DNA from 4 places in the Citrobacter sp. MNAZ 1397 genome. Region 1 is predicted to be linked to each of the others. Evidence: predicted binding sites of a transcription regulator. Region 1 holds the regulator's gene; each other region holds the start of a gene.
The links. The regulator CRP, encoded in region 1, controls carbon source genes, mostly activating them, when cyclic AMP is high. The targets are predictions, from matches to a motif close to ATGTGANNNNNNTCACAT.
Positions count from the first base shown of each region.

Region 1 (6,117 bases):
ACCCACAGTTTCATGTCCGCCAGGTAGCGCGTATCAAAGCCAGGCTCCTGCATGGCCTGATTAAGCGAGTTAAAGAGCGCATTGTGCGCCTGGTTTACCCGCATGCGCTGCCAGGCCAGCGGAGTCGGCTGAGGATCATCGCTCAGGATCAGACGAATGGCGTCCTGGTAGGTTTCCAGCGCGTCATGAGCATTTTTTCGCAGCAGGCCGCTTTGCCATTGAGGCCACAGCCAGACCATACCGCCAAAGGCAATCAGGCAGCCAATCAGCGTATCGATAAGACGGGCAACGATAAACTGGTCGCCATTCAGGGTGAGCAACTGGAGCGTATATACCGCGGTGAGGGTAAAGCCCACCATCGCCCAGCCGTAGCTTTTGCGGATAATCAGATAGCTTACCAGCGTCACGATCAGCATCGCGGTCAACGTGAAACCTTCCGGTACGTGGTAGTGCAGTGTCGCGCCGGCAATGATCAACCCGGCCAGGGTGCCTGCCGCCCGGTGCAGAATGCGTACCCGTGTCGCACCATACCCGTTTTGCGTAACAAACATTACCGTCATCATTATCCAGTAGGGTTTAGGAAGATGCAGCGCACTGCCCATCAGGCTGGCAATACTGAGCATGACGCTAATGCGTGCCGCATTACGCAAGGCGGAAGATTTCAACGAGAGATAACTTTTGAGGGCCGGGATCAGGGGCAAGCGACGCTGCTTCTCTGCCATCAGATCGCGTATATAGAGCGGGCGCTGGGTACGCAGCACACGGGCTATCTGGCTGAAATGCCAGGCGCAAAACTGCCCAACCGGGTTATCCGGGTGCTGGCGGGCAATTTTCTCCAGCGCGCCAATTTGTTTATCCATATTGAAGCGTTTGGGGTAGCGATGATAAAGAATATCATCGGCGATAACCCGTAACCGCGCGGCAACGGTTTGCGCATTCCAGCGGATAACCTCTTCGGCATGGCTGCGTTCTACCAGTTCCTGGACTTCCTGCGGTTGATGCAGACTAACGGCAATGTGTTCCTGTAAGTCCAGAGCGACCTGGAAAACGCGGCGTAACCGCTTGTAGTCGTTGTTATTATTCGCCGCCAGCATATGCAACTGTTGATAACACTGGCTGATCATATCCACCGCCTTTTGCTGACGTGTCAGCAGCGGGGGGAGGGCTTTTTCTGGATCGACATGTTGCGTCAGCAGGCTGTATTTCGCTTCGCAATAGTCCGCCAACTGGCGATACAGCAGGCTCAATGATTCACGTAGCGGTTGCTCCCGCCATAGCCAGAACCAGAAGGCGTTAAACGCGCCGTACCACAGGGTACCGAACCCATAAATCAGCAATGGTTCCCAGACAGGCATATTTCCGGCGAGGCTTAACGTGAAGATAGCGGCGATAAGCGAGGCGGGCAGCAGGCGTCCGTGAAGCGCGCTGATTTCTGCCGTTACGCCCAGGATAAGGGTCAGACCCGTCAAAATGATCGGCAGGGGGAGCGCTTGCGCCAGAAGCAGTTGTACTGCAAGGCTGCTACCCGCAAAAAGCGAACCGCCGATGATCAGACGTTTAAAAAAGCGTTTGTGTGGTGTATCCAGACCCGCAATATTGCAACAGGCGGGAACGAGTGAGAAAAGCAGCCCCTGCTGTAAATGGCCCAGAATGAGTCCGACAGCCACAGGAAGGCATAACACCAGCGTTTGTCGCAGTGCATAGTTGATTTCGGGGTGATAAATCAGCCTGCGCCACATGGGGAAGAGAGACAAAAACGGCGCATCGTTAAGGGCGATGCGCCGCTTGAGAATTAACGTGTACCGTACACGACGATGGTTTTACCGTGCGCGGAGATCAGGTTTTGATCTTCCAGCATTTTCAGGATACGACCAACGGTTTCGCGGGAGCAACCGACGATCTGACCAATTTCCTGACGGGTAATTTTAATTTGCATACCGTCCGGGTGGGTCATTGCATCCGGCTGTTTTGCCAGATTCAGCAGCGTCTGTGCGATACGGCCTGTCACATCAAGGAAGGCGAGGTTACCGACTTTTTCTGAGGTGACCTGCAGACGACGCGCCATCTGGGAAGACAAACGCATCAGGATATCCGGGTTCACCTGAATTAACTGGCGGAATTTTTTGTAGGAGATTTCGGCCACTTCACAAGCGGTTTTGGCGCGTACCCATGCACTACGCTCCTGACCCTCTTCGAACAGACCCAGTTCACCGATAAAATCTCCCTGGTTAAGGTAAGAGAGGATCATCTCTTTACCTTCTTCATCCTTGATTAGCACAGCCACTGAGCCTTTGACGATGTAATACAACGTTTCCGCTTTTTCACCCTGGTGAATCAGCGTGCTCTTCGACGGGTACTTATGAATGTGGCAATGAGACAAGAACCATTCGAGAGTCGGGTCTGTTTGCGGTTTGCCAAGCACCATGCGCGGTTATCCTCTGTTATAAGCTGGCTCCAGACGCTGGATTCACATATCGCGTCCGGGGTTGCAATCTATCTTCCCCATACCTGGGAAGTGGACCGTCAGACATGCCTGCGGCCTGTAATATGTGATGTCCTCTGCATACATGCATAACGTCAATGTATCACTGTAGCATCCCGATTGTTTTAGCATAGCTTTTGTCGCCTGTCTCCTGGTGTCTCGCTTCAGCTTGACGCAGGTCGCCTTCCGTTGCGCGTTTTCTTATGTACGCGTAATCTGTAAAGAAAATTGTAACTCCGGAGTGAATTAAAAATGCAAGCTCGTGTGAAATGGGTAGAAGGTTTAACGTTCCTTGGCGAGTCTGCGTCCGGGCACCAGATCCTGATGGATGGTAACTCAGGCGACAAAGCCCCCAGCCCGATGGAAATGGTGCTGATGGCGGCGGGGGGATGCAGCGCTATCGATGTTGTCTCTATCTTGCAAAAAGGCCGTCACGATGTGAAAGACTGCGAAGTGAAGCTGACATCGGAGCGCCGCGAGGAGGCTCCGCGTCTGTTTACGCATATCAATTTGCACTTTATCGTGACCGGCAAAGAGCTGAAAGAAGCGGCTGTATCGCGTGCGGTGGATCTCTCTGCTGAGAAATATTGCTCCGTGGCATTAATGCTGGAGAAGGCGGTGAAAATCACGCACTCGTATGAAGTGATTGAGGCCTGAGAACGCAGGCCGGATAAGCGAAGCGCATCAGGCGTTTTCCCCGGTGGCGCTGCGTGCCGGGATACCCTGGCGGGAGCCGATGTTGCGTCCCGCCGGAAGGCTATTGAATCTTCTTCCCTTCCATCAGCCGCTGTACCAGCGGCGTCATGATAAGCTCCATCGCCAGCCCCATTTTTCCGCCCGGCACCACCAGCGTGTTCATGTGCGAAATGAATGACCCCTGGAGCATTGCCAGCAACCAGGGATAGTCGATCCCTTCCAGATTACGAAAATGAATAACCACCAGGCTTTCATCCAGCGAGGGGATCACTTTAGCGGCGAACGGGTTGGAGGTATCTACCGTCGGCACACGCTGGAAGTTGATATGGGTGCGGGAAAACTGGGGAGTAAGGAAGTTGATATAATCTTCCATCGAACGCACCACTGAATCCATTACCGCCTCACGGGAATGGCCGCGCTCACTGGTATCACGCACCAGCTTTTGAATCCACTCAAGGTTAACGATCGGAACCACGCCCACCAGCAGATCGACATGGCGGGCGACATCATGCTGTGGCGTCACCACGCCGCCGTGTAACCCTTCATAAAAAAGCACATCTGTTGGCTCTGGCAAGGGTTGCCAGGGGGTGAAAGTGCCGGGAACCTGATTCCAGGGAACGGCTTCATCATAGGTATGCAGATATTTTCGCGCCTGGCCTTTACCGGTTTGTCCGTACTCAATAAACGTCTGTTCCAGCAGCCCGAAGTCATTCGCTTCCGGGCCAAAATAGCTGATATGTCGGCCTAAATCCCGGGCTTTACGGATTGCCATGTCCATCTCAGGGCGGGTATAGCGGTGAAAACTGTCACCTTCGACCTCGGCGGCATGCAAATTCAGTTGAGCAAAGATTTTGCGAAACGCGAGGCTGGTGGTAGTGGTTCCCGCACCGCTGGAACCTGTTACGGCAATAACCGGATGTTTAGCGGACATAGCAGCTCCCTGAGTAACCCATTGTTGTAAACGAAGCCAGCCGTCAGTGCGTTACTCGTGAAACTGCGAGCGCGGCATAATGTTGACGGTTTCGTGCAGTTCTGACCACACCAGCACGGCTTCGCCGTTTTTCAGTTGCCGTCTCACATCGGCGACCTTTTGTTCGAGTGAGCGCTCATGTTCACCATAATCGGTGCCTTCACGCAAGACAAAGCTTTCAATCAGGTTGTCGAGCGTCTCAGGCGCCAGATCCTGCCAGGGAATAATCATTTAGCTTTCCAGATAAGTGTGCAGCCAGTCGGGGATGCGCTTTTCCAGCCACATTTCCGGGCGCAGTAACGTGCCGCCCACAAACCCCACGTGACCGCCATGTTCGGTGAGTTGATATTCTATTGACGGTGGTAATGTCTGCATATCGGGGATCACATTTTGATCCATAAAGGGATCGTCTTTCGCATGGATGATCAACGTTGGTTTGCTGATTTTATTCAGCAGCGGCATAGCACTGCACTGACGGTAATAGTCAATCGCATCGGCAAAGCCATGGATGCGCGCCGTAATCGCATCATCAAAATCGCGCAGACGACGCAGACGTTTCAATTGTGGCAAATCAACAGGTAAAGATCCTGGATAGGCTTTTAATTTGCGCGACGCGTTGGCTTTCAGCAAGTTGAGCAGGTAGTGTTGATACACCCGCGAAAAGCCGGTTTCGATATGGGCGCTGCATGCTTCCAGCACAAAGGGGGCAGAGACAATCACTGCGGCATCGAGGGGGACGCGATTTTCCTCTTTGGCCAGCAGACAGGCCAGCATATTGCCGCCCAGCGAATAGCCCACCGCGGCGGTGGGGACCCGGCCAAATTCCCGTTGCAACCAGTGCAAAAACCAGGTGCCGTCTTCGGTTTCGCCGGAGTGGTAGATACGGTTAAGACGGTTAGGTTCACCGCTGCAGCCACGAAAATGCATCACCACGCCCAGCCAGCCGCGCGCTTTTGCCGCTTCTATCAGTCCATGAGCATAAGGACTGTGCAGGCTACCTTCCAGCCCGTGAAAGACCACCAGACGCGGTTTATGTTTTGCCTGCGCAGGGTCTTCGCTCCAGGCGAGATCCACAAAATCGCCATCGGGCAGTTCCAGGCGCTGCCAGGTCGGAGTAAAGCCCAGTTTCCGGCGGATCAGTCGCGGTAGCATGGTCTGGAAATGCGGATTGCTTCCACCGCGTAGTGGGCGGAAGGTGGAAGAATCATCCGCCATTTCCGGGAATCGTGAAGGTGTAATTTCAGCCATAGTACAGAACAATAGAATCAAGAATGGGACAACTATAGCCGCACGATGTTGCGCCGTTTTTTCATTTCGCGGGACATCGCGCAGGCTATATTAATCCGTCAGTAAATTTCGGGAAAAGAGATGAATATCGACATCCGGCTTACGGCGCCATACGCGCGCTTTTCGCGCACCAGTCGCTACGCTCTCGCCTGTCTCTTCAAACATACCTGAGGCCTCAAATCGGCGAATCAGGCTTTTTCGCTGGATAGGCTGGCCGAGAATAATCTCCGTCGCCTCCTGCAATTGCGTCTGGGTAAACGTATCAGGCAAACAATAAACTGGCAGTAAAGAGTACATCGTTTTCTGCCGTAACCGTTGTAGCGCAGTCTGAATGATTTCCCGATGATCGAAGGCCAGATCGATATCATCCAGCCCGGTTACCGGCATCCATTTGGCATCGCTCACGCTGGCGATATGCGGTGCGCAGGCGACCCAGGAGATTAACGCATACCAGGCGATGGTCAGACTCCAGCCACGGGGATCGCGTTTTGCCCCGGAAAAAGTATCCAGTTGTTCCAGCCAGGAAGGAGAGACGCCGGTTTTCTCTGTCAGCTTACGTAATGCCGTGGCTCGCGTGGAGTCGTCCTGTTCCATATCAATAAACCCGCCAGGCAGGCCCCAGCGTCCCCGTTGCGGGTGACTCGCACGTTTTACCAGTAAAACGCGAAGTGCCTTCTCATGC
Region 1 is NZ_JAKIVH010000003.1:422,257-428,373, forward strand. It holds gene L2097_RS19170 (YccS/YhfK family putative transporter) at 1-1,739, opposite strand, end outside; gene crp (cAMP-activated global transcriptional regulator CRP) at 1,793-2,425, opposite strand; gene L2097_RS19180 (OsmC family protein) at 2,735-3,139, shown strand; gene L2097_RS19185 (phosphoribulokinase) at 3,240-4,109, opposite strand; gene L2097_RS19190 (YheU family protein) at 4,161-4,379, opposite strand; gene L2097_RS19195 (hydrolase) at 4,380-5,396, opposite strand; gene L2097_RS19200 (NUDIX hydrolase) at 5,487-6,117, opposite strand, start outside.

Region 2 (6,117 bases), on a different contig from region 1:
CCCGGCATCCAGATGGCGTTGCCATATAGAGGCGGGTGCAGTCTCTTTGGTCCATAACGGCGTTGATCGCACGTGCACATAATGTGTTGGTATAACAATACGTTGCATGTTTCATCCTTAATAAAGTGAGTGTCGGTTGAAACAATATATTGCAAATAAAATACACCTTTAATGAGAGAATAAAAGCGTTGAAGCAGCGTTGTACAACATGAGGGGTAGAGAGGGGGTAGACCGGGAAAAAGAGAGATAAAGGGGTATGAAAAAAGCGCACCCGGACCATCCGGTTGCGCCGTAAAATGCCTTATCCAGGGGCCCTGATTTCAGTATCACAGGGTTATGGCGATGGAGTATCGCCAGTTTCAGAACATTACGCAGACTGTTTTTGCAACGCTTCCCACAGGCCCATCAGGTAAGTGACACCCAGTGCGCGATCGTATAATCCGTAGCCCGGGCGACCGGTCTCCCCCCAGATAAAGCGACCATGATCCGGGCGAATATAACCATCGAAACCATTGTCATGCAGCGCTTTCATCACGTTGTACATATCCAGAGATCCGTACTGCGATGGATGTGCACACTCATAAAAATCTTTATCTTTTATAAGTTTAATATTACGCACATGGGCAAAATGAATACGCTTGCGACGGGTAAATTCAGCCAGAATTTCGTAGACATTGTTTTCAGGGTCTTCTGCAATTGACCCCGTGCAAAGAGTGATGCCGTTGGCTTCTGAATTCACGGCATTGCAGAGCCAATCCAGATCCTGACGATTTTTGACCACGCGCGGCAGACCGAAAATAGAGTACGGCGGATCGTCCGGATGAATAGCCATTTTGACGCCAACATCTTCACAAACCGGAATCACTGCCTTGAGAAAATAAACTAAATTTTCACGCAGCTTTTCGTCATCGACATCTTTATAACTGGCGAATAATTTCTGTACCTGCGCCAGTCGTTCCGGTTCCCACCCAGGCAGCGCAAAGCCGTTTGAATTACTGAGCACTTCACTGACCACCTCTTCCAGGCTTTTATCAATATCCTTCTTCTCAAATGCCATGGTCAGGGAGCCGTCTGGCAGAACATAGTTCATGTCAGTCTTCATCCAGTCAAAAACAGGCATGAAGTTGTAGCAAATGACTTTCACACCAAACCGCGCCAGATTTCGAATAGTTTGCTGGTAATTGGCTATGTAACGATCGCGGCTCGGCAGACCAATTTTAATGTCGTCATGAATATTAACGCTTTCGATAACCTCCATTTTCAGCCCGGCAGCACTTGCCTGGCCGACCAGCGCTTCAATCTTGTCTTCGGGCCAGATTTCGCCTACCGGGACGTCGTACAACGCGCCGACTACACCTTCGACGCCCGGAACCTGGCGAATATATTCCAGAGAAACCTTGTCCTCTTTTGGTCCAAACCACCGCATTGTCATCTGCATAAAACAACCTCGACCCGAATGAATAAAAATATCTACCATACTAGTAGCTGATGAGCAGTACAGTAAAACGACGAGCTTCAATAATCAATAGATTTTGTGAATCAATAAGCGAGGTTAAATAGATTAAGCAGTATGTTAAGCATCCGTTAATAACTAACCCGTAAATGCGGTTAAAACATCATTTCAAAATTTGACCATCTTCACATAATTAAAAACTAATCTGGTATGGTAGTAGACTGAACGGTTTTTAGGTATACCGTAAATACAGCTCAGTTAATGCATCTATAGAATTTCCTCAGGTAAAAAATTTCAGGAGCAAGTCGGTCATGACGTTGATTAACGACGATTTTATGATTAACAGTAGCGCAGGAAAAACGCTATATACGCGCTATGCTAAGAAACAACCGATACTGGATTATCATTGTCATCTTGAAGCGAAGGATATTTTCGAAAACCTCCCCTTTCGCGATATCACCCACCTCTGGCTTGAAGGCGACCATTACAAATGGCGAGCTATGCGTGCCAATGGTATTAAGGAAAAATATATTACAGGCAATGCTTCTGCTGAGGAGAAATTTGAGGTCTGGGCTAAAACGGTTGAATCCAGCTTTGGCAACCCGTTATATCACTGGACACACCTTGAATTAGCTCACTATTTTGATATTCACACTCCGCTAAACCATAGCAACTGGCGCGAAGTGATGAATGAATGTAATAAAAAATTGAAAAATAGTGATTTCACCCCGCGCAACCTTATTACACTTTCGAATGTTGAGGTTATTTGCACGACAGATAAACCTCTTGATGATCTGAAATATCATCAACTACTTAAAAATGAGAACGGGTTTACTACGCGTGTTCTGCCGACATTTCGTCCTGATGAATTATTCGAAGCGGATCCCGTCCGCTTTAGCCAATTTATTGATCAGCTCAGTAAAATAAGCTCAGTCACTGTTACGCATTTTTCATCGTTCATTGCTGCCATTGCCGGGCGTATCGATTTCTTCCATGAAGTGGGCTGCCGTATTTCCGACCATGGTCCGCTGGAAGTGAGCTATCAGCGCGTCAGCGATGAGCAGGCAGAGACGCTTTTTGCAGCTCGTATGGCGCAACAAGCGCTTTCTCCTGAGGGGATGCAGGCATGGAACAGCATTATGCTGGTGAAACTAGCCGCCCTCTATAAGCAAAAAGAGTGGGCGATGCAGATTCATTTCGGTGCTATCCGCAATAACAATATGCCGCAATATCACGCCATTGGTATTAATAGCGGTTTTGATTCAATTGCCGACCAACAAAATCTGGCAGCTAATTTAAACGCGTTACTTAACGCTATGGCAGAAAATAACGGATTACCCAAAACCATTCTCTACAACTTAAACGCTGGCTACAACGATATTGTAGCATCCGCATTAGCTAATTTTCAGAGTGGTGAGGAAGGAATTAAATCGCCAATGCAATTCGGTTCGGGATGGTGGTTTAACGATACCCAGCGAGGCATGCTCAATCAATTAACGACATTATCCGATCAAGGACTGCTTGCTAATTTTATTGGCATGCTTACTGATTCCCGTAGTTTTGTTTCTTATACCCGCCATGATTATTTCAGACGTATTCTTTGCAATCTTATAGGCGGTTGGGTGGACCGGGGTGAGGTACCAGAGGATATGGATATTTTATCCAGCATGGTCAAAGGGATTTGCGCTGATAACGCCCGTTCTTATTTCAATTTCTGATTTTACAATCGAGATAAAACATGAAGAACTCAGAAAGAAAAATTACCATACCTGTCAGTATCGGTTATGGCCTTACCGATATCATGGGGGGTGGCGCATTTACCGTCATTGGCGCATGGCTATTATTTTATTACACAACTTTTGTTGGTCTCTCGCCATTACAAGCGGCTTCCATCGTGGCAATAGCGCGAATTGTCGATGCAATAATCAGCTTGTTCATGGGGTCATTCACCGACCATTTTTATAAAAATACGCTTGGTAAGAAATTTGGCCGTCGCCGGTTTTTCCTGCTGATTGGTTCACCGTTGATGTTGGTTTATGCCCTTCTTTGGCTGAATGGCATGAACTACTGGTTCTATCTCAGCGTTTATCTCGCCTTTGAAATTATCGCTGCCATGGTGCTTATTCCGTGGGAAACGCTGCCGTCTGAAATGACCAAAGATTTCAACTCCAGGACAAAACTGTCTACAGGGCGTATGTTTCTTTCTGCAACGGGCACCTTTCTCGCCACATTTATTCCGGGGCTGCTGATTGGCTACCTTGGCGAAAAAAGTGCGGAAGCCTACCTGATAAACGGTATTGTATTTGCCGTTGCTTTTATGGTTTGCGTATTTATCTCATGGAAAGTGACCTGGGAGCGCGAATTAACGCCGGAAATGCTTGCCGAACTGGAAAGCGATCGCTCGGCTTCACGGGTGAATATTGTGGGCCTTTTTAAGGATTACTTGTCAACGCTGAAAGTCAGAGCTTTCCGTAAACATCTGGCCATCTATCTGCTCTCCTTTACCGCTAAAGATATTTACAACACCGTCTTTGTATTTTTCTGCGTCTATTGCCTGCAAGTTTCTTCCGCATTTGCGGGAAGCCTGCTGTCGATGAGTATTATCGGTCTGCCCGTTACACTGGTGGCCGGTTTCGGCATCATCAAATTTGGCCCGTCAAAACTGTATGTTTTTGCCTATAGCCTGATGATGCTTTGCCTTGGCGGCATTCTGCTGATTTATCTCTTCCCGACGGAACAAAAGGCCCTGTTACTGATTATCCTTGCCGGTTTGTACCAGGTTGGCCGCTGTGTTCTGGAATTCACGCCGTGGAACGTCTTTCCGTTTATTCCGGACATTGATGAGATGATTACGCGTCAGCGCCGTGAAGGCCTGTTTGCTGCGGTGATGACCTTCTCTCGCAAAACCACCGTCGCTATCGCGACCTTTATTGTCGGTTTTATTCTGCAGGAAGGCGGTTTTGTAAAAGGCAGCCAGGTTCAGCCAGAACAAGCTGTTCATACCATTGCCATGACGCTGTTTATCGGTACCGCAGGCTTGCTGGTGCTCGCCTTATGGCAGGCATTGACCTTCCATCTGAATAAACAGACTCATAAAGTGTTTGTTGATGAAGTAGAAAGGTTGAAAAAGAACGGTTCACGTGCAGCCGTAACGGCTGAAACGCGCACCATTGTGGAAGATCTGACTGGGGTAAAATATGAAAAACTCTGGCCGGAAATTGCCGCTGAAACACAACACCTTTCACCAAAACAGAAAGCGATAATGGATTAACTGAGGCAAACACTCTTCAGGCCACCCGGCCTGAAGAGTTTCAGTTGCTTAAACTTCAATATCCGCCATATCGCCTTTTTCCTGCAACCAGTTACGACGATCTTCCGAACGTTTCTTGGCCAGCAGCATATCCATCATCGCATTGGTGCGTTGGTCGTCATCGTCACTGATAACAAGCTGCACCAGGCGGCGGGTATTCGGATCGAGCGTCGTTTCGCGCAACTGCATCGGGTTCATTTCACCCAGGCCTTTAAAGCGTTGCACGTTCGGCTTGCCTTTCTTACGCTTAAGCTGCTCCAGTACACCCGTTTTCTCTTCTTCGGTCAGGGCATAGTAAACCTCTTTACCCAGATCGATACGATACAACGGCGGCAGCGCCACGTAGACGTGACCGTTCTTCACCAGCGTCCGGAAATGTTTCACAAACAGCGCGCACAGCAACGTCGCGATGTGCAGCCCATCCGAGTCAGCATCCGCCAGAATACAGACCTTGCCGTAACGCAATTGGCTCAGATCGTCACTGTCGGGATCAATACCGATCGCCACGGAGATGTCATGCACTTCCTGGGATGCCAACACCTCATCGGAGGAGACCTCCCAGGTATTCAGGATCTTGCCTTTCAGCGGCATGATCGCCTGATATTCACGATCGCGTGCCTGCTTGGCAGAACCGCCCGCCGAGTCCCCTTCCACCAGGAACAACTCGGTCCGGTTGAGATCCTGGGCGGTACAGTCCGCGAGTTTGCCAGGCAGTGCCGGGCCGCTGGTGAGCTTTTTACGCACCACTTTCTTCGCGGCGCGCAGGCGGCGCTGGGCACTGGAAATCGCCATTTCCGCCAGCATTTCTGCGGCCTGAACGTTCTGATTGAGCCACAGGCTAAAAGCATCTTTCACCACGCCGGAAACAAAGGCCGCGCACTGACGCGATGACAGACGCTCTTTAGTCTGTCCGGCGAACTGCGGATCCTGCATCTTCACCGACAGCACATATGCACAGCGTTCCCAGATATCTTCCGCCGAGAGTTTCACGCCGCGCGGTAAGATATTGCGGTATTCGCAGAATTCGCGCATCGCGTCGAGCAGCCCCTGACGCAAACCGTTTACATGGGTACCGCCCTGCATGGTCGGGATCAGGTTAACGTAGCTTTCCGTCAGCAGTTCCCCACCTTCCGGCAGCCAGAGCAGCGCCCAGTCCACCGCTTCGGTTTCAGCAGCAAAGTTGCCAATAAATGGTTTTTCCGGCAGGGTCGGCAGGCCGTTCACCGCTTCGGCAAGATAGTCGTTCAGACCGTCCTGATAGCACCAGCGCTGCTCGGCGTTGTTCACCTCATCTTTGAAAGTGATTTCCACCCCAGGGCACAGCACGGCTTTCGCTTTCAGCAAATGGGTCAGA
Region 2 is NZ_JAKIVH010000004.1:165,797-171,913, forward strand. It holds gene L2097_RS20360 (TehB family protein) at 1-108, opposite strand, end outside; gene uxuA (mannonate dehydratase) at 368-1,438, opposite strand; gene uxaC (glucuronate isomerase) at 1,765-3,171, shown strand; gene L2097_RS20375 (MFS transporter) at 3,192-4,724, shown strand; gene parE (DNA topoisomerase IV subunit B) at 4,773-6,117, opposite strand, start outside.
Region 2: a site for CRP is predicted at 1,627-1,644, ahead of uxuA (mannonate dehydratase). Genes of this name have one in related genera too.

Region 3 (6,117 bases), on a different contig from region 1:
GGGATAGTCCTTGGCATTTTCACCGCCATTGAAGCGTCGGCCGTGGCGGTGGTGTATACCCTTTTTCTGACAATGGTGCTCTACCGCACGCTAAAAATAACAGACCTGCCCAACATCCTCATCCAGACAACCGTCATGACCGGGGTGATTATGTTCCTGCTGGCGACCTCATCAGCCATGTCGTTCTCCATGGCCATTACGGACCTTCCGGCAGCGCTCAGTAAGCTGATTCTGGGTATCTCGGAAAGTAAGTTGGTTATTCTGCTGGTCATTACGTTGTTTTTACTGGTGATCGGTGCCTTTATGGATATCGGCCCGGCGATATTGATATTCACGCCCATTTTGCTACCGATCATGCTGAAACTGGGCGTTCACCCGGTGCATTTTGGCATCATCATGATTTATAACCTCGCGTTTGGCACCATCACTCCACCGGTGGGCAGTGGCTTATACGTGGGGGCAAGTGTCGGAAAGGTGAAGGTTGAGCAGGTATTAAAACCGCTGGTTCCGTTTTATATCGCCATCATCGCGATGTTACTCCTTATCACCTATGTTCCAGAAACGACCTTATTTTTGCCACGTCTTCTGGGCGTGATGTAACGCTGTTACGCCCCCGGTGCCATCCGGGGGTTGCTCAGGCGGCATGCCTTCCGCGCTGTCGCCACTGGCTTGGGGTCATCCCTGTTTCACGGGTAAATACAACCGAAAAGTAGTTACTGTCTTCAAATCCACAGCGCATGGCGATCTCACCTATCATTAACTCACTGTGCTGCAACAAATATTGCGCATGACAAATGCGTAGCTGACGCAGGTAATGGTTAACGGTCATCCCGGTCTGATCGCGGAATTGCTGACGTAGCGTACGTTCGCTGCATTGTTCACGCTCGCAAAATTGTTCCAGCGTAAAGGTGCAACTCAGGCTGCCAGATAGCGTGGTAATTAACTTATCCAACAGCGCTTCACTGCGGGTCGCCGCCAGATTATCTGCCGCAAAACGGTGCCGCCGTAGCGTGAGCACCAGTTGTGCGAACAAAACCTCGGCCATCGTGTTAGACAGGGCATCGTCCCTGGTATTTTCCTGCTCAAGCTGCGTAATCACCTGACGGACCTGGGCCATACCGGAACTACCCATTCGCCAGTGGGGGGTTAAATCCGCCCCATTCCAGCCGGGAATGTGCGCCTGCCAGTCAAAATTAAGCGACAACCTGTCGGGGCAGTAGATGATGTTTTGTAAAACCAGATCGTTAACCGAAGCATACGAGTGACGATCTTCGGCGCGAATATAAAAAAGATCGCCGCGTGTGATCCGGTAGGGCCGGTCATTAAGCACATGTAAACCGTTGCCCCGCCAGACCAGCACCAGCTCGCAAAACTCATGGGTATGCTCAGCAAACACATTTTGCGGGTAGCGGTCAGCAACCGTGACCGCCTGTCCAGGCCGCGGAAAAAAATCAGCTTTACGAAGGATTAAATGCCCTGCCACAAATTCACCTCTGCTGTGCTCAACCTGCCATTATTAGCTGATTGGCAGCAAAAATACGGTGATTACCTTCTCGTTACTGTCACTGCAGAAGTGTGTCGCGCCCCTGACGAATATCGCGAGGAGACCAGTCAAACTCGCGGCGAAAAAGCGTGGAAAAATGGTTACTGTCGCCGAAACCGCAGCGAAAAGCGATATCAGTAATACTGTCGTCACTGTGGCGTAGCAAATGGCGCGCTTTGATTAACCGTACGCGATTGAGATAACGTTGCGGCGTCAGCCCGGTATGTTGTTTCATCTGCCGATGGAGTGTTCGCAAAGAAAGCGAGAATTTATCGGCCAGGTGTTCCCAGTTCACATCGTCGGCGAAATTATCTTCAAGCCACATCATCAAATGATTGATCTGCATATTATTTTCGACAAAGTTATCGTCGAGGCAGCTTTGACGCAACAGCACAAGAAGCTGCATAAACAACACTTCGCGGCTGGCAATTGCGTGAATATTGTCATCCTTGCATTGCGCCATCTGGTCAATAATGGGACGCGCCTGTTGCAGTACGCTCTGGTTGATACGCCAGTGTGAAACATACTGCCCGTCTTCCTCTTGCGGCAGTAACTTATCCAGACCGGAAATAAACTGGAAGCCCTTCGGAGAGCGATAAAGCACATTCGTCAGGCATAAATTTTCCGTGTGTTCATAAAGATGGCGGTCTTGATCGCGAACAAAACAGATCATGCCACGGCTCAATGTATAAGGCTGACCGTTAAACACATGAATGCCGGTTCCATGCTCGACCAGGACAATTTCATAGAAATCATGGTCATGTTCAGGGAAGGCTACCTGCGGCAGTCGCGGCTCAATGGCGACCGTCGCCGTACCTGAGGTAAAAAAATCAAAGCCATGTAATTGTGCCATCTTCATTGCCTCCACATCAGTGAGAACTAGCATAGTGAAGGGTGATGAATGGCACCTTGAATTTTTGACAGCAAAAAATATAAATCCTGCTATTTTTTCAAGACGGGGCGCAGAATAAATCGAAAATGTTAGATCGATCACATAACTATTTTCATTAGAAAACAAAGGAAAAAAAGCCGACATCTTTTTCATGATGCCGGCCAAATAACCACAATAAGAAAAGTACTACCTGGCTTATCGCTTAGAGAATATCAATCATCAAAAGCTATATCCCACACCAATACGGAAACGCGTTTGTCTTTCATCAGAAGTACTACGTACTGAAACATTACCAATCTCTACGTACGGCGTCCATTTGTCTATAATGTATGCGGTGCGAAAATTAAACTCGTAATTATCCCGACCATTATCGAAAAGGTTATATTTCTCAGCTTTCTTATAAATACCTTCAACGGTCCAGTCAAAATTATTCCATTTGTAACCAGCCCAAACATCCATGCGGTTTACGGTATCATCATCCCGCGAGTCAGACGAACGGCGGATATATTCGAAACGGTAACGTGCACCCACCCACCAGCTATCGTTTAATGTCCATGTCGCGCGCAAATAAGGTTTGTAGGTGGCATAACCATTCCCCGTTTCCAATACAAAACCAGGCTGCCAGGCTACCGCCCCTGATTTATATTGATAGCTTAGCGTATACTCATTTCCCTGTGATTCCATGTCATTAAAGGGCTTATCGGTATCGTCGCCACCGGATTTGGATATTGCCTCAATGGCAAAACCAAACCCGTTCTCGAAACGATGCGAAATATAAGCACGATCGTAATTTGCTTTGCTGTCATCCAGATATTCATGGCGAACATCCACATACACTGCCTGTGCGCTTGATACCGCAAACGGTAATAATAAGAATAACAATTTTCTCATACAAACAATCCATTGAAGTGAAAAAATAAATTTTAAAGGAAAGTATCCCCATGACTTCGCGAACAACCTAATTTAAATGAAAAATTGTTTCAATAATTCTATCAAGGTAGTTACAAATATGAGAGCGCCATCAAAAACAGTAATAAATAAAATAAAAAACACATCAGTAATAAAAATACCAAAACTTAATAAATCATCACAAAAAATAATTAAGCAATCCATCAATCTTATAACTCATTGTTTTTAACGGGTTAACAAATAAAACCATTCAACAGAAAAATAATTATTTCTGCTTGCCTTGATTTCTTTTTCCCCTGTAACCCTGGTGTCGACAAAAGGTATTGCGCCAACCGTGATTTTTATCATGCCCATCTTTATTTGATTGCCATGTTGCCGTCTTTGCTGTCACTACCATCAAGGTGGCGCGAGAAAGGCATTTATACACTGTCCTTCACTCTTTGATTTGGGACTCTAATCATGACATTTCGCCATTGTGTCGCCGTTGATTTAGGCGCCTCCAGCGGGCGTGTAATGCTGGCCCGCTACGCGACGGAACAGCGGACCCTCACGCTGCGTGAAGTTCATCGCTTCCCCAACTATCTGGAAAAAAACAACGGTTTTGACTGTTGGGATATTGATGCGCTGGAAGATGAAATTCGTCTCGGGCTGGAAAAAACCTGCACGCAGGGCGTCACTATTGACAGCATCGGTATCGACACCTGGGGTGTGGATATCGTGCTGATCGACAAACAGGGTGCTCGCGTTGGCTTGCCGGTTTCCTATCGCGATCATCGCACGGATGGCATCATGGCCACGGCAGTGGAGCAGTTGGGCAAAGCCAACATTTATGGCCGCAGCGGTATCCAGTTTTTACCGTTTAATACCCTCTACCAGCTACGCGCGCTGGCGCAGCAACAGCCGGAGATTGTCGCCGGGGCCGAGCATGCATTGCTCATCCCCGACTATTTCAGTTTCCGTCTGACCGGCAACCTGAACTGGGAATACACCAACGCGACCACCACACAACTGGTTAACATCGATAGCGACAACTGGGATGCCACGCTGCTCAACTGGGCGGGCGTGCCTGCATCCTGGTTCGGTACGCCAACCCATCCGGGTAATGTTATCGGTCACTGGCAAAACCCGCAGGGCACCGCTGTTCCTGTGGTGGCGGTAGCCAGCCACGATACCGCCAGCGCGGTTATCGCTTCGCCGCTGAAAAACGCCAATGCCGCCTATCTCTCTTCCGGCACCTGGTCGCTGATGGGTTTTGAAAGCACCACGCCCTACACCAGCAGCGATGCGCTGGCCGCCAATATCACCAACGAAGGTGGCGCGGAAGGCCGCTATCGCGTCCTGAAAAACATTATGGGGCTGTGGCTGTTGCAGCGTGTTGTGAAAGAGCGCGATATCCGCGACCTGCCCGCCCTGATTGCCCGTACCTGCGAACTGCCCTCCTGTCGTTTCGTGATTAACCCGAACGACGAGCGCTTTATTAACCCGGAAAACATGGGTGAAGAAATCCAGGCCGCCTGCCGTGAAAGCAATCAGTCGGTCCCACAAAGCGATGCTGAACTGGCGCGCTGCATTTTCGATAGCCTGGCCCTGCTGTATGCCGATGTCCTGAGCGAACTTGCCGCCTTGCGCGGTCAACCTTTCACTGAACTCCATATCGTCGGCGGCGGCTGCCAGAACCACGTTTTAAATCAACTGTGTGCAGATGCCTGTGGACTGCCCGTTATCGCAGGCCCCATCGAAGCCTCTACGCTGGGCAATATCGGCGTACAACTCATGACGCTGGGCGAACTCAGCGGCGTGGATCCCTTCCGTGATGTGGTGAGCACCAGCTATGCGCTGACCACCTTCACACCCAATCCTGACAATGAAATTGCCCGTAACGTCGCGCGGTTTCAGCAGAAACGACAGACAAAGGAGCTTTGCGCATGACCACTCAACTTGAACAAGCCTGGGAACTCGCTAAACAGCGTTTTGCCGCTGTAGGCATTGATGTCGAAGAGGCCCTGCGCCAGCTCGACAGACTACCAGTATCCATGCACTGCTGGCAGGGCGATGATGTCGCCGGGTTTGAAAACCCGGAAGGCGCTCTCACTGGCGGTATTCAGGCAACCGGCAACTATCCGGGCAAAGCACGCAATCCTCAGGAGTTGCGTGCCGATCTGGAACAGGCCCTGAGCCTGATCCCTGGTCCTAAGCGCCTGAACCTGCACGCGATGTACCACGAAGCGGGTCCATCGGTCAGTCGCGACGCGATCAAGCCTGAACACTTCAAAAACTGGGTTGAGTGGGCAAAAGCCAACAAATTGGGTCTGGATTTCAACCCGTCCTGTTTCTCACACCCGATGAGTGCCGACGGCTTCACACTTTCTCATGCGAACGATGAAATTCGTCAGTTCTGGATTGATCATGTGAAAGCCAGCCGCCGGATCTCCGCTTACTTCGGCGAACAACTGGGCACGCCATCGGTAATGAACATCTGGGTACCGGACGGCATGAAAGATGTCACCGTTGACCGCCTGGCACCGCGTAAACGTCTGATGGCGGCGCTGGATGAAGCGCTGAGCGAAAAGTTCGACCAGGCGCATCACATCGACGCCGTTGAAAGCAAGCTGTTCGGTATTGGCGCAGAAAGCTACACCGTCGGCTCAAACGAGTTTTATATGGGGTATGCCACCAGCCGCCAGACCGCCTTGTGTCTGGACGCGGGTCACTTCCACCCCACCGAAGTCATTTCTGACAAGATCTCCGCCGCCATGCTCTATGTACCGCGTCT
Region 3 is NZ_JAKIVH010000006.1:66,760-72,876, forward strand. It holds gene L2097_RS22650 (TRAP transporter large permease) at 1-600, shown strand, start outside; gene rhaR (HTH-type transcriptional activator RhaR) at 635-1,483, opposite strand; gene rhaS (HTH-type transcriptional activator RhaS) at 1,563-2,396, opposite strand; gene L2097_RS22665 (oligogalacturonate-specific porin KdgM family protein) at 2,655-3,326, opposite strand; gene rhaB (rhamnulokinase) at 3,804-5,273, shown strand; gene rhaA (L-rhamnose isomerase) at 5,270-6,117, shown strand, end outside.
Region 3: a site for CRP is predicted at 2,522-2,539, ahead of rhaS (HTH-type transcriptional activator RhaS). Genes of this name have one in related genera too.

Region 4 (6,117 bases), on a different contig from region 1:
TGTATCAATGGCCAAAAAGACCTCGTTTGTGATGGTGGTCGTGGTGGCGCTGTTAACCATTTACGGCACGCTGATGTAACTGCGTGCCGTTATACTCGTCATTCTTCAGGCTGCATGTGCGTTGGCTGCGCCAGCGCACCCCAGTCACATCGTTATCTATGCTCCTGGGGACTTACTGACTTGCCGCCTTCCTGCGACCAGAATTATGTAGAGAATAAACTTACAGCGTATCCGCAGGCGGGATGCCGAAATCGGGCATCCCGTTATCTTGCCAGCGAATCAGTTTGAGACGGGTATGGCGGTTCGGATCGTAAAGCGGGTCGCCTTCAATCTCTGTATAATTTCGCGCATGGTAAACCAGCACATCTTTACCGTCTGCGGTTTGGGTAAAGCTGTTGTGGCCGGGGCCATATTGCCGGTTCTCATAACTGGTTCGGAATACCGGTTGCGGTGATTTATGCCAGTTCGCCGCCACCAGCGGGTTAGCGTTAATATCAATCCACAACAGCCCCATACAGTAGTTTTCGTCTGTGGCGCTGGCAGAGTAACTGATAAACAGCCTGTTGCCGTGAAACAGCACCGCCGGACCTTCGTTTACCAGAAAACCTCTGCATTCCCAGTCGTACTCCGGTTTGCTCAGTAATACAGGCTCGCCTTTTAGCGTCCACGGATTTTCCATTTCAGCGAGATAGAGGTTTGAGTTACCCGCAATTGCCGGTGATTTCTGCGCCCACAGGTACCAGCGTTTACCCTGATGAACAAAGGTCGTGGCATCCAGTGCGAAGGTATCGAAGGGTGTTTTCACCTGGCCCTTTTCGATCCAGGCCCCGCTAAGAGGATCGGCATCGGCGCACTCCAGCACAAACATCCGATGCTGAAACATATTCAGTGCATCCAGCGCTTTCGTCCCGGCGGCGGCAAAATAGAGATACCATTTCCCGTCAATGTGGTGCAGCTCAGGTGCCCAGATAAGCTCGCTCATCGGGCCGCTGGCGGGTTTGCGCCAGACAGTGACACCTTGAGCCATGCACAATCCCTCAAGGGTGCTGGCCCGGCGGATTTCCAGGCGATCATATTCTGGCACCGAGGCGACAAAATAATAGTTGCCGTCATGACGCAAAATATACGGGTCGGCACGCTGCTCAATAAAGGGGTTCGGCCAGTTCATTATGCTTTCCTTACGTGTTCACCCACGGGAACGCTCTGGTTCTCGCTCAGTTCATGATAATTGACGCGGCGTTTTTCCAGGTCGGCCTGGATAGTTTTCATCAGTTCCCGATCCACTTTCAGCAAGCGTACAACCCCTGCGGTAATCAGATAACCCACGCCTGGTATAACGGTAAACAGCAGTATGATGCCATTGATAGCGCTGGTGCTTTGCGCTTTGGCGCCTGCATCGTAACCGTACCAGGAGAGCAAAAAGCCCACCATCGCGCCTGCAACCGCCAGCCCAACTTTCAGGAAGAACAGGTTGCCGGAGAAGCTGATGCCGGTAATACGCTTGCCTGTTTTCCATTCGCCATAGTCGTCCACATCCGCCATCAGCGACCAGTGCAGCGGGGAAGGGATCTGATGAAGAATATTCAGCAGGAAGTAGAGCACCACAATCATGACCGTGGCTTTCGGATCGAAAAAGTAGAAAGCACAGGAGAAAATTGCCAGCGCGATGTTTGTCCAGAAGAAGACTTTCAGCTTGCACCAGCGGTCCGTCAGGACTTTTGCCAGCATACTGCCGAGCATCATTCCGATAACGCCCAGGCTGATAAAGAGCGTGGCAAAGTGTGTGCTTTGCCCCATGACCCAGGTCACGTAATACATGGTGGCGGCCATGCGAATAAAGCCAGGGCAAACGTTACACAACGTGAGCAGCAAAATGCGCACCCATTGATCGTTCTTCCAGACATCCTTCATGTCCTTTTTCATATCGTCATTGGTAGGCACCGCCGGACGAACACGCTCGCGAACCGTAGCGAAACAGAACAAGAACATACACATGCCGATAAACGCCAGCACCGTCATCGCCATTTGGTAGCCTTTGGCTTTGTCTTCACCGCCAAACCATTCGGCCATCGGCAGTAATGTCAGAGACAGAAGCAAAGTGGCAATGCCCACCATCACGAAGCGATAAGACTGGCAGGCCACTCGCTCTTTCGGATCGTTGGTAATGACGCCGCCTAACGAGCAGTAGGGGATGTTGATCGCGGTATAGGTCAGCGAGAGCAGGAAGTAAGTAATAAAGGCATAGATAACTTTGCTATTGTAGGTCCAGTCCGGCGTGGTAAACATCAACACGCTGAATACGGCATAAGGTAAGGCAATCCATAAAAGCCATGGACGGAAGCGTCCGTACTTGCTTTGTGTGCGGTCGGCAATCGCCCCCATGATTGGGTCGGTGATGGCATCTATCACGCGTATTGAAAGCAATAACACGCCTACCAGCGCAGGCGCCAGACCGAAAATATCCGTATAAAAATAGTTAACAAACAGCATGATGGCGCCAAAAATGATGTTACATCCGGCATCGCCCATGCCGTAGCCGATTTTCTCTTTAACAGACAGTTTGCTGTTGTCCATTGACGCTACTCCCGGTGAGTTGTGGGAATAATTATTTGCCTGCTAAAGGAAATTTGCGTTACAGGATGTTGGCAGGAATATGGACAAAACAGCTACATCGGGGAAAGTGTGAGTTTGATTACATTTCAATAACACCCCTCTCCCGGGCGGGAGAGGGGCAGGCAAAATTAGTGGGCTTTCACCGTTTTTGCGCTTTTCTCTTTGAACATATAGCCAATGCCGAGAACGACCAGCCATACCGGAATCAGGTAGACGGAGATAGCCATACCGTCAGTCATTAGCATAATGATCAGTACGGCCGCCATAAACAGCAGACAAATCCAGTTACCTAACGGGTATAACAGCGCCGGGAAACGCGGCGTCACGCCCTGTTGCTGCTTAGCCTTACGGAACTTCATGTGCGCCAGGCTAATCATCGCCCAGTTAATAACCAGGGCAGATACCACCAGCGCCATCAGCAGGCCAAATGCAGATTCAGGCGCCATATAGTTGATCAGCACGCACAGCGCAGTCACCACAGCGGAAACCAGAATGGTATTAACCGGAACGCCACGTTTGTCCACGGAAAGCAGCATTTTCGGCGCATTACCCTGTTGCGCCAGGCCGAACAGCATACGGCTGTTACAGTATACGCAACTGTTATAAACCGACAGCGCGGCCGTCAGCACGACGATGTTCAATGCATTCGCCACGAAGGTGTCACCCAGTTCATGGAAAATCAGTACGAACGGGCTGGTATCAGCGGTAACGCGTGTCCACGGGAGCAGAGAAAGCAGGACAGCCAGTGAACCCACATAGAAGATCAGGATGCGATAGATAACCTGGTTGGTGGCCTTTGGAATGCTCTGCTCCGGGTTGTCTGCTTCTGCGGCGGTGATCCCCACCAGCTCCAGACCCCCGAAGGAGAACATGATGATAGCCATCATCATTACCAGTCCTGAGATACCGTGCGGCAAGAACCCGCCTTGCTCCCACAGGTTGCGTACGGTTGCCTGTGGGCCCGCGCTGCCGCTGAACAGCAGCCAGCCGCCAAACAGGATCATCGCGACCACAGCAACCACTTTAATAATGGCGAACCAGAACTCCATCTCGCCAAACACTTTGACGTTTGTGAGGTTAATGGCGTTGATAACAACGAAGAAGGCCGCCGCGGAGGCCCATGTTGGGATTTCCGGCCACCAGAACTGGATATATTTACCAACCGCGGTCAGTTCCGCCATCGCAACCAGCACGTACAGCACCCAGTAGTTCCAGCCGGAAGCAAAACCCGCGAAATTACCCCAGTATTTGTACGCAAAGTGGCTGAATGAGCCGGCAACCGGCTCTTCAACGACCATCTCGCCCAACTGACGCATAATCAGAAAAGCAATGAAACCTGCAATGGCGTAGCCCAGGATAATACCTGGCCCTGCGGAATTGATGACTGAAGCGCTGCCCAGAAACAGGCCAGTCCCGATAGCGCCGCCCAGCGCAATAAGCTGAATATGGCGGTTCTTAAGGCCGCGCTTAAGCTGATCGCCGTGCTGTTGACCTTCCATCATGAAACCTCGTGTGTGGTTATTATGTCTACGCTGTTGTCTGCGTGTAAGAAAGAAATTCCATTTATTGTATTTTTTTATTTACGAAATGCTGACATGAATTTGCACTCATCCCTTTCGTGAAGCTCAGAATAGTGGTAAGCGCAGGCGTTTGCACCTGCTTTGTGAAAGAGAGATGACGACTTGCATAAAAAGAAACCATTTGTAAATCGCCTCGTTTTCGGCTGTTTTGTAATCTTCTGCGTTTTTATGCAGAAATTTAGTTTAAATATGCAAAATTATTCACACTGAATCGGTTCAGATTTGTTTGAGCGCGTTTCAATAAAGTTAAAACTGCCTCTTTGGGGGTAAACGAGTCATTTGTGCAAGGTTACATGTTTGAAACGTTATTTCTGTAACGTTGTTAAAATGTGCAGTGTTTACTGATTTCAATCAAAACCTGTATGGACATAAGGTGAATACTTTGTTACTTTAGCGTCACGAATATGAAATTGGTAAGACCAATTTACTCCGGGCGAATGGTAGAGACAGGGAACAATGGCCTACAGCAAAATCCGCCAGCCAAAACTATCCGATGTGATTGAGCAGCAACTGGAGTTTTTGATTCTTGAGGGGACATTACGCCCCGGTGAAAAATTGCCTCCAGAACGCGAACTGGCCAAACAGTTCGACGTTTCACGTCCTTCTCTGCGTGAGGCCATCCAACGCCTCGAAGCGAAAGGGCTTCTGCTGCGTCGCCAGGGTGGCGGTACGTTTGTTCAAAGCAGCCTCTGGCAGAGCTTCAGCGATCCGCTGGTTGAATTGCTCTCCGATCATCCCGAATCCCAGTTTGATTTGCTTGAGACGCGTCACGCACTGGAAGGCATTGCCGCTTATTACGCCGCATTACGTAGCACGGACGAAGACAAGGTACGCATTGGTGAACTGCATCAGGCCATTGAGCTGGCGCAGCAATCCGGCGACCTCGACGCGGAATCGAACGCTGTCGTGCAATATCAAATCGCTGTAACCGAAGCGGCACATAATGTTGTGCTTTTACATCTGCTTCGTTGCATGGAACCCATGTTGGCACAGAATGTTCGTGAGAATTTCGAGTTGCTCTATGCGCGCCGCGAAATGCTGCCGCTGGTGAGCAAGCACCGCAGCAGTATCTTTGCAGCCATTATGGCGGGCGAACCTGAAGAAGCGCGTGAAGCCTCTCATCGCCACCTGGCCTTTATCGAAGAGATCTTGCTGGACCGCAGTCGTGAGCAGAGCCGTCGTGAACGCTCGCTCCGTCGGCTGGAACAGAGAAAGAATTAGCATTTTCTGGTGGAGTTTGTGCCGGAAGAGTTGTAACCGGAGCGCCAAAAATTTAGAGCGCGGCAACTAAACGCAGAACCTGTCTTATTGCACTTTTAGTTGTTCAAAATAATTTTGGCTGTATCGCGGCGGCAAGCGTGCGAATCCACAGGAGCATAGTGAACTATGTGACTGGGGTGAGGAAGCGAAGCCAACAAAGAGACAGCCAGAAGGATGAAGAACAAAGAGTGCAATGGGACAGGTTCCAGCTAAATCAACGTATTAGATAGATAAGGAATACCCCCCATGTCAGAACGTTTCCAAAATGACGTGGATCCGATTGAAACTCGCGACTGGCTACAGGCGATCGAATCGGTAATCCGTGAAGAAGGTGTTGAGCGTGCTCAGTATCTGATTGACCAGCTGCTTTCCGAAGCCCGTAAAGGGGGCGTGAAAGTCGCCGCTGGTACCGGAGCTAGCAACTATGTCAACACTATTGCCGTTGAAGATGAACCGGAATACCCGGGTAATCTGGAGCTGGAACGTCGTATTCGCTCGGCAATTCGCTGGAACGCCATCATGACCGTTCTGCGCGCTTCCAAGAAAGATCTGGAACTGGGTGGCCACATGGCGTCCTTCCAGTCTTCCGCAACTGTTTACGAAGTGTGCTTCAACCATTTCTTCCGTGCAGCCAATGAGAAAGACGGCGGCGATCTGGTGTACT
Region 4 is NZ_JAKIVH010000002.1:446,605-452,721, forward strand. It holds gene ampE (beta-lactamase regulator AmpE) at 1-79, shown strand, start outside; gene L2097_RS16810 (glycoside hydrolase family 43 protein) at 221-1,171, opposite strand; gene L2097_RS16815 (glycoside-pentoside-hexuronide (GPH):cation symporter) at 1,168-2,574, opposite strand; gene aroP (aromatic amino acid transporter AroP) at 2,742-4,115, opposite strand; gene pdhR (pyruvate dehydrogenase complex transcriptional repressor PdhR) at 4,650-5,414, shown strand; gene aceE (pyruvate dehydrogenase (acetyl-transferring), homodimeric type) at 5,700-6,117, shown strand, end outside.
Region 4: a site for CRP is predicted at 2,681-2,698, ahead of L2097_RS16815 (glycoside-pentoside-hexuronide (GPH):cation symporter). Genes of this name have one in related genera too.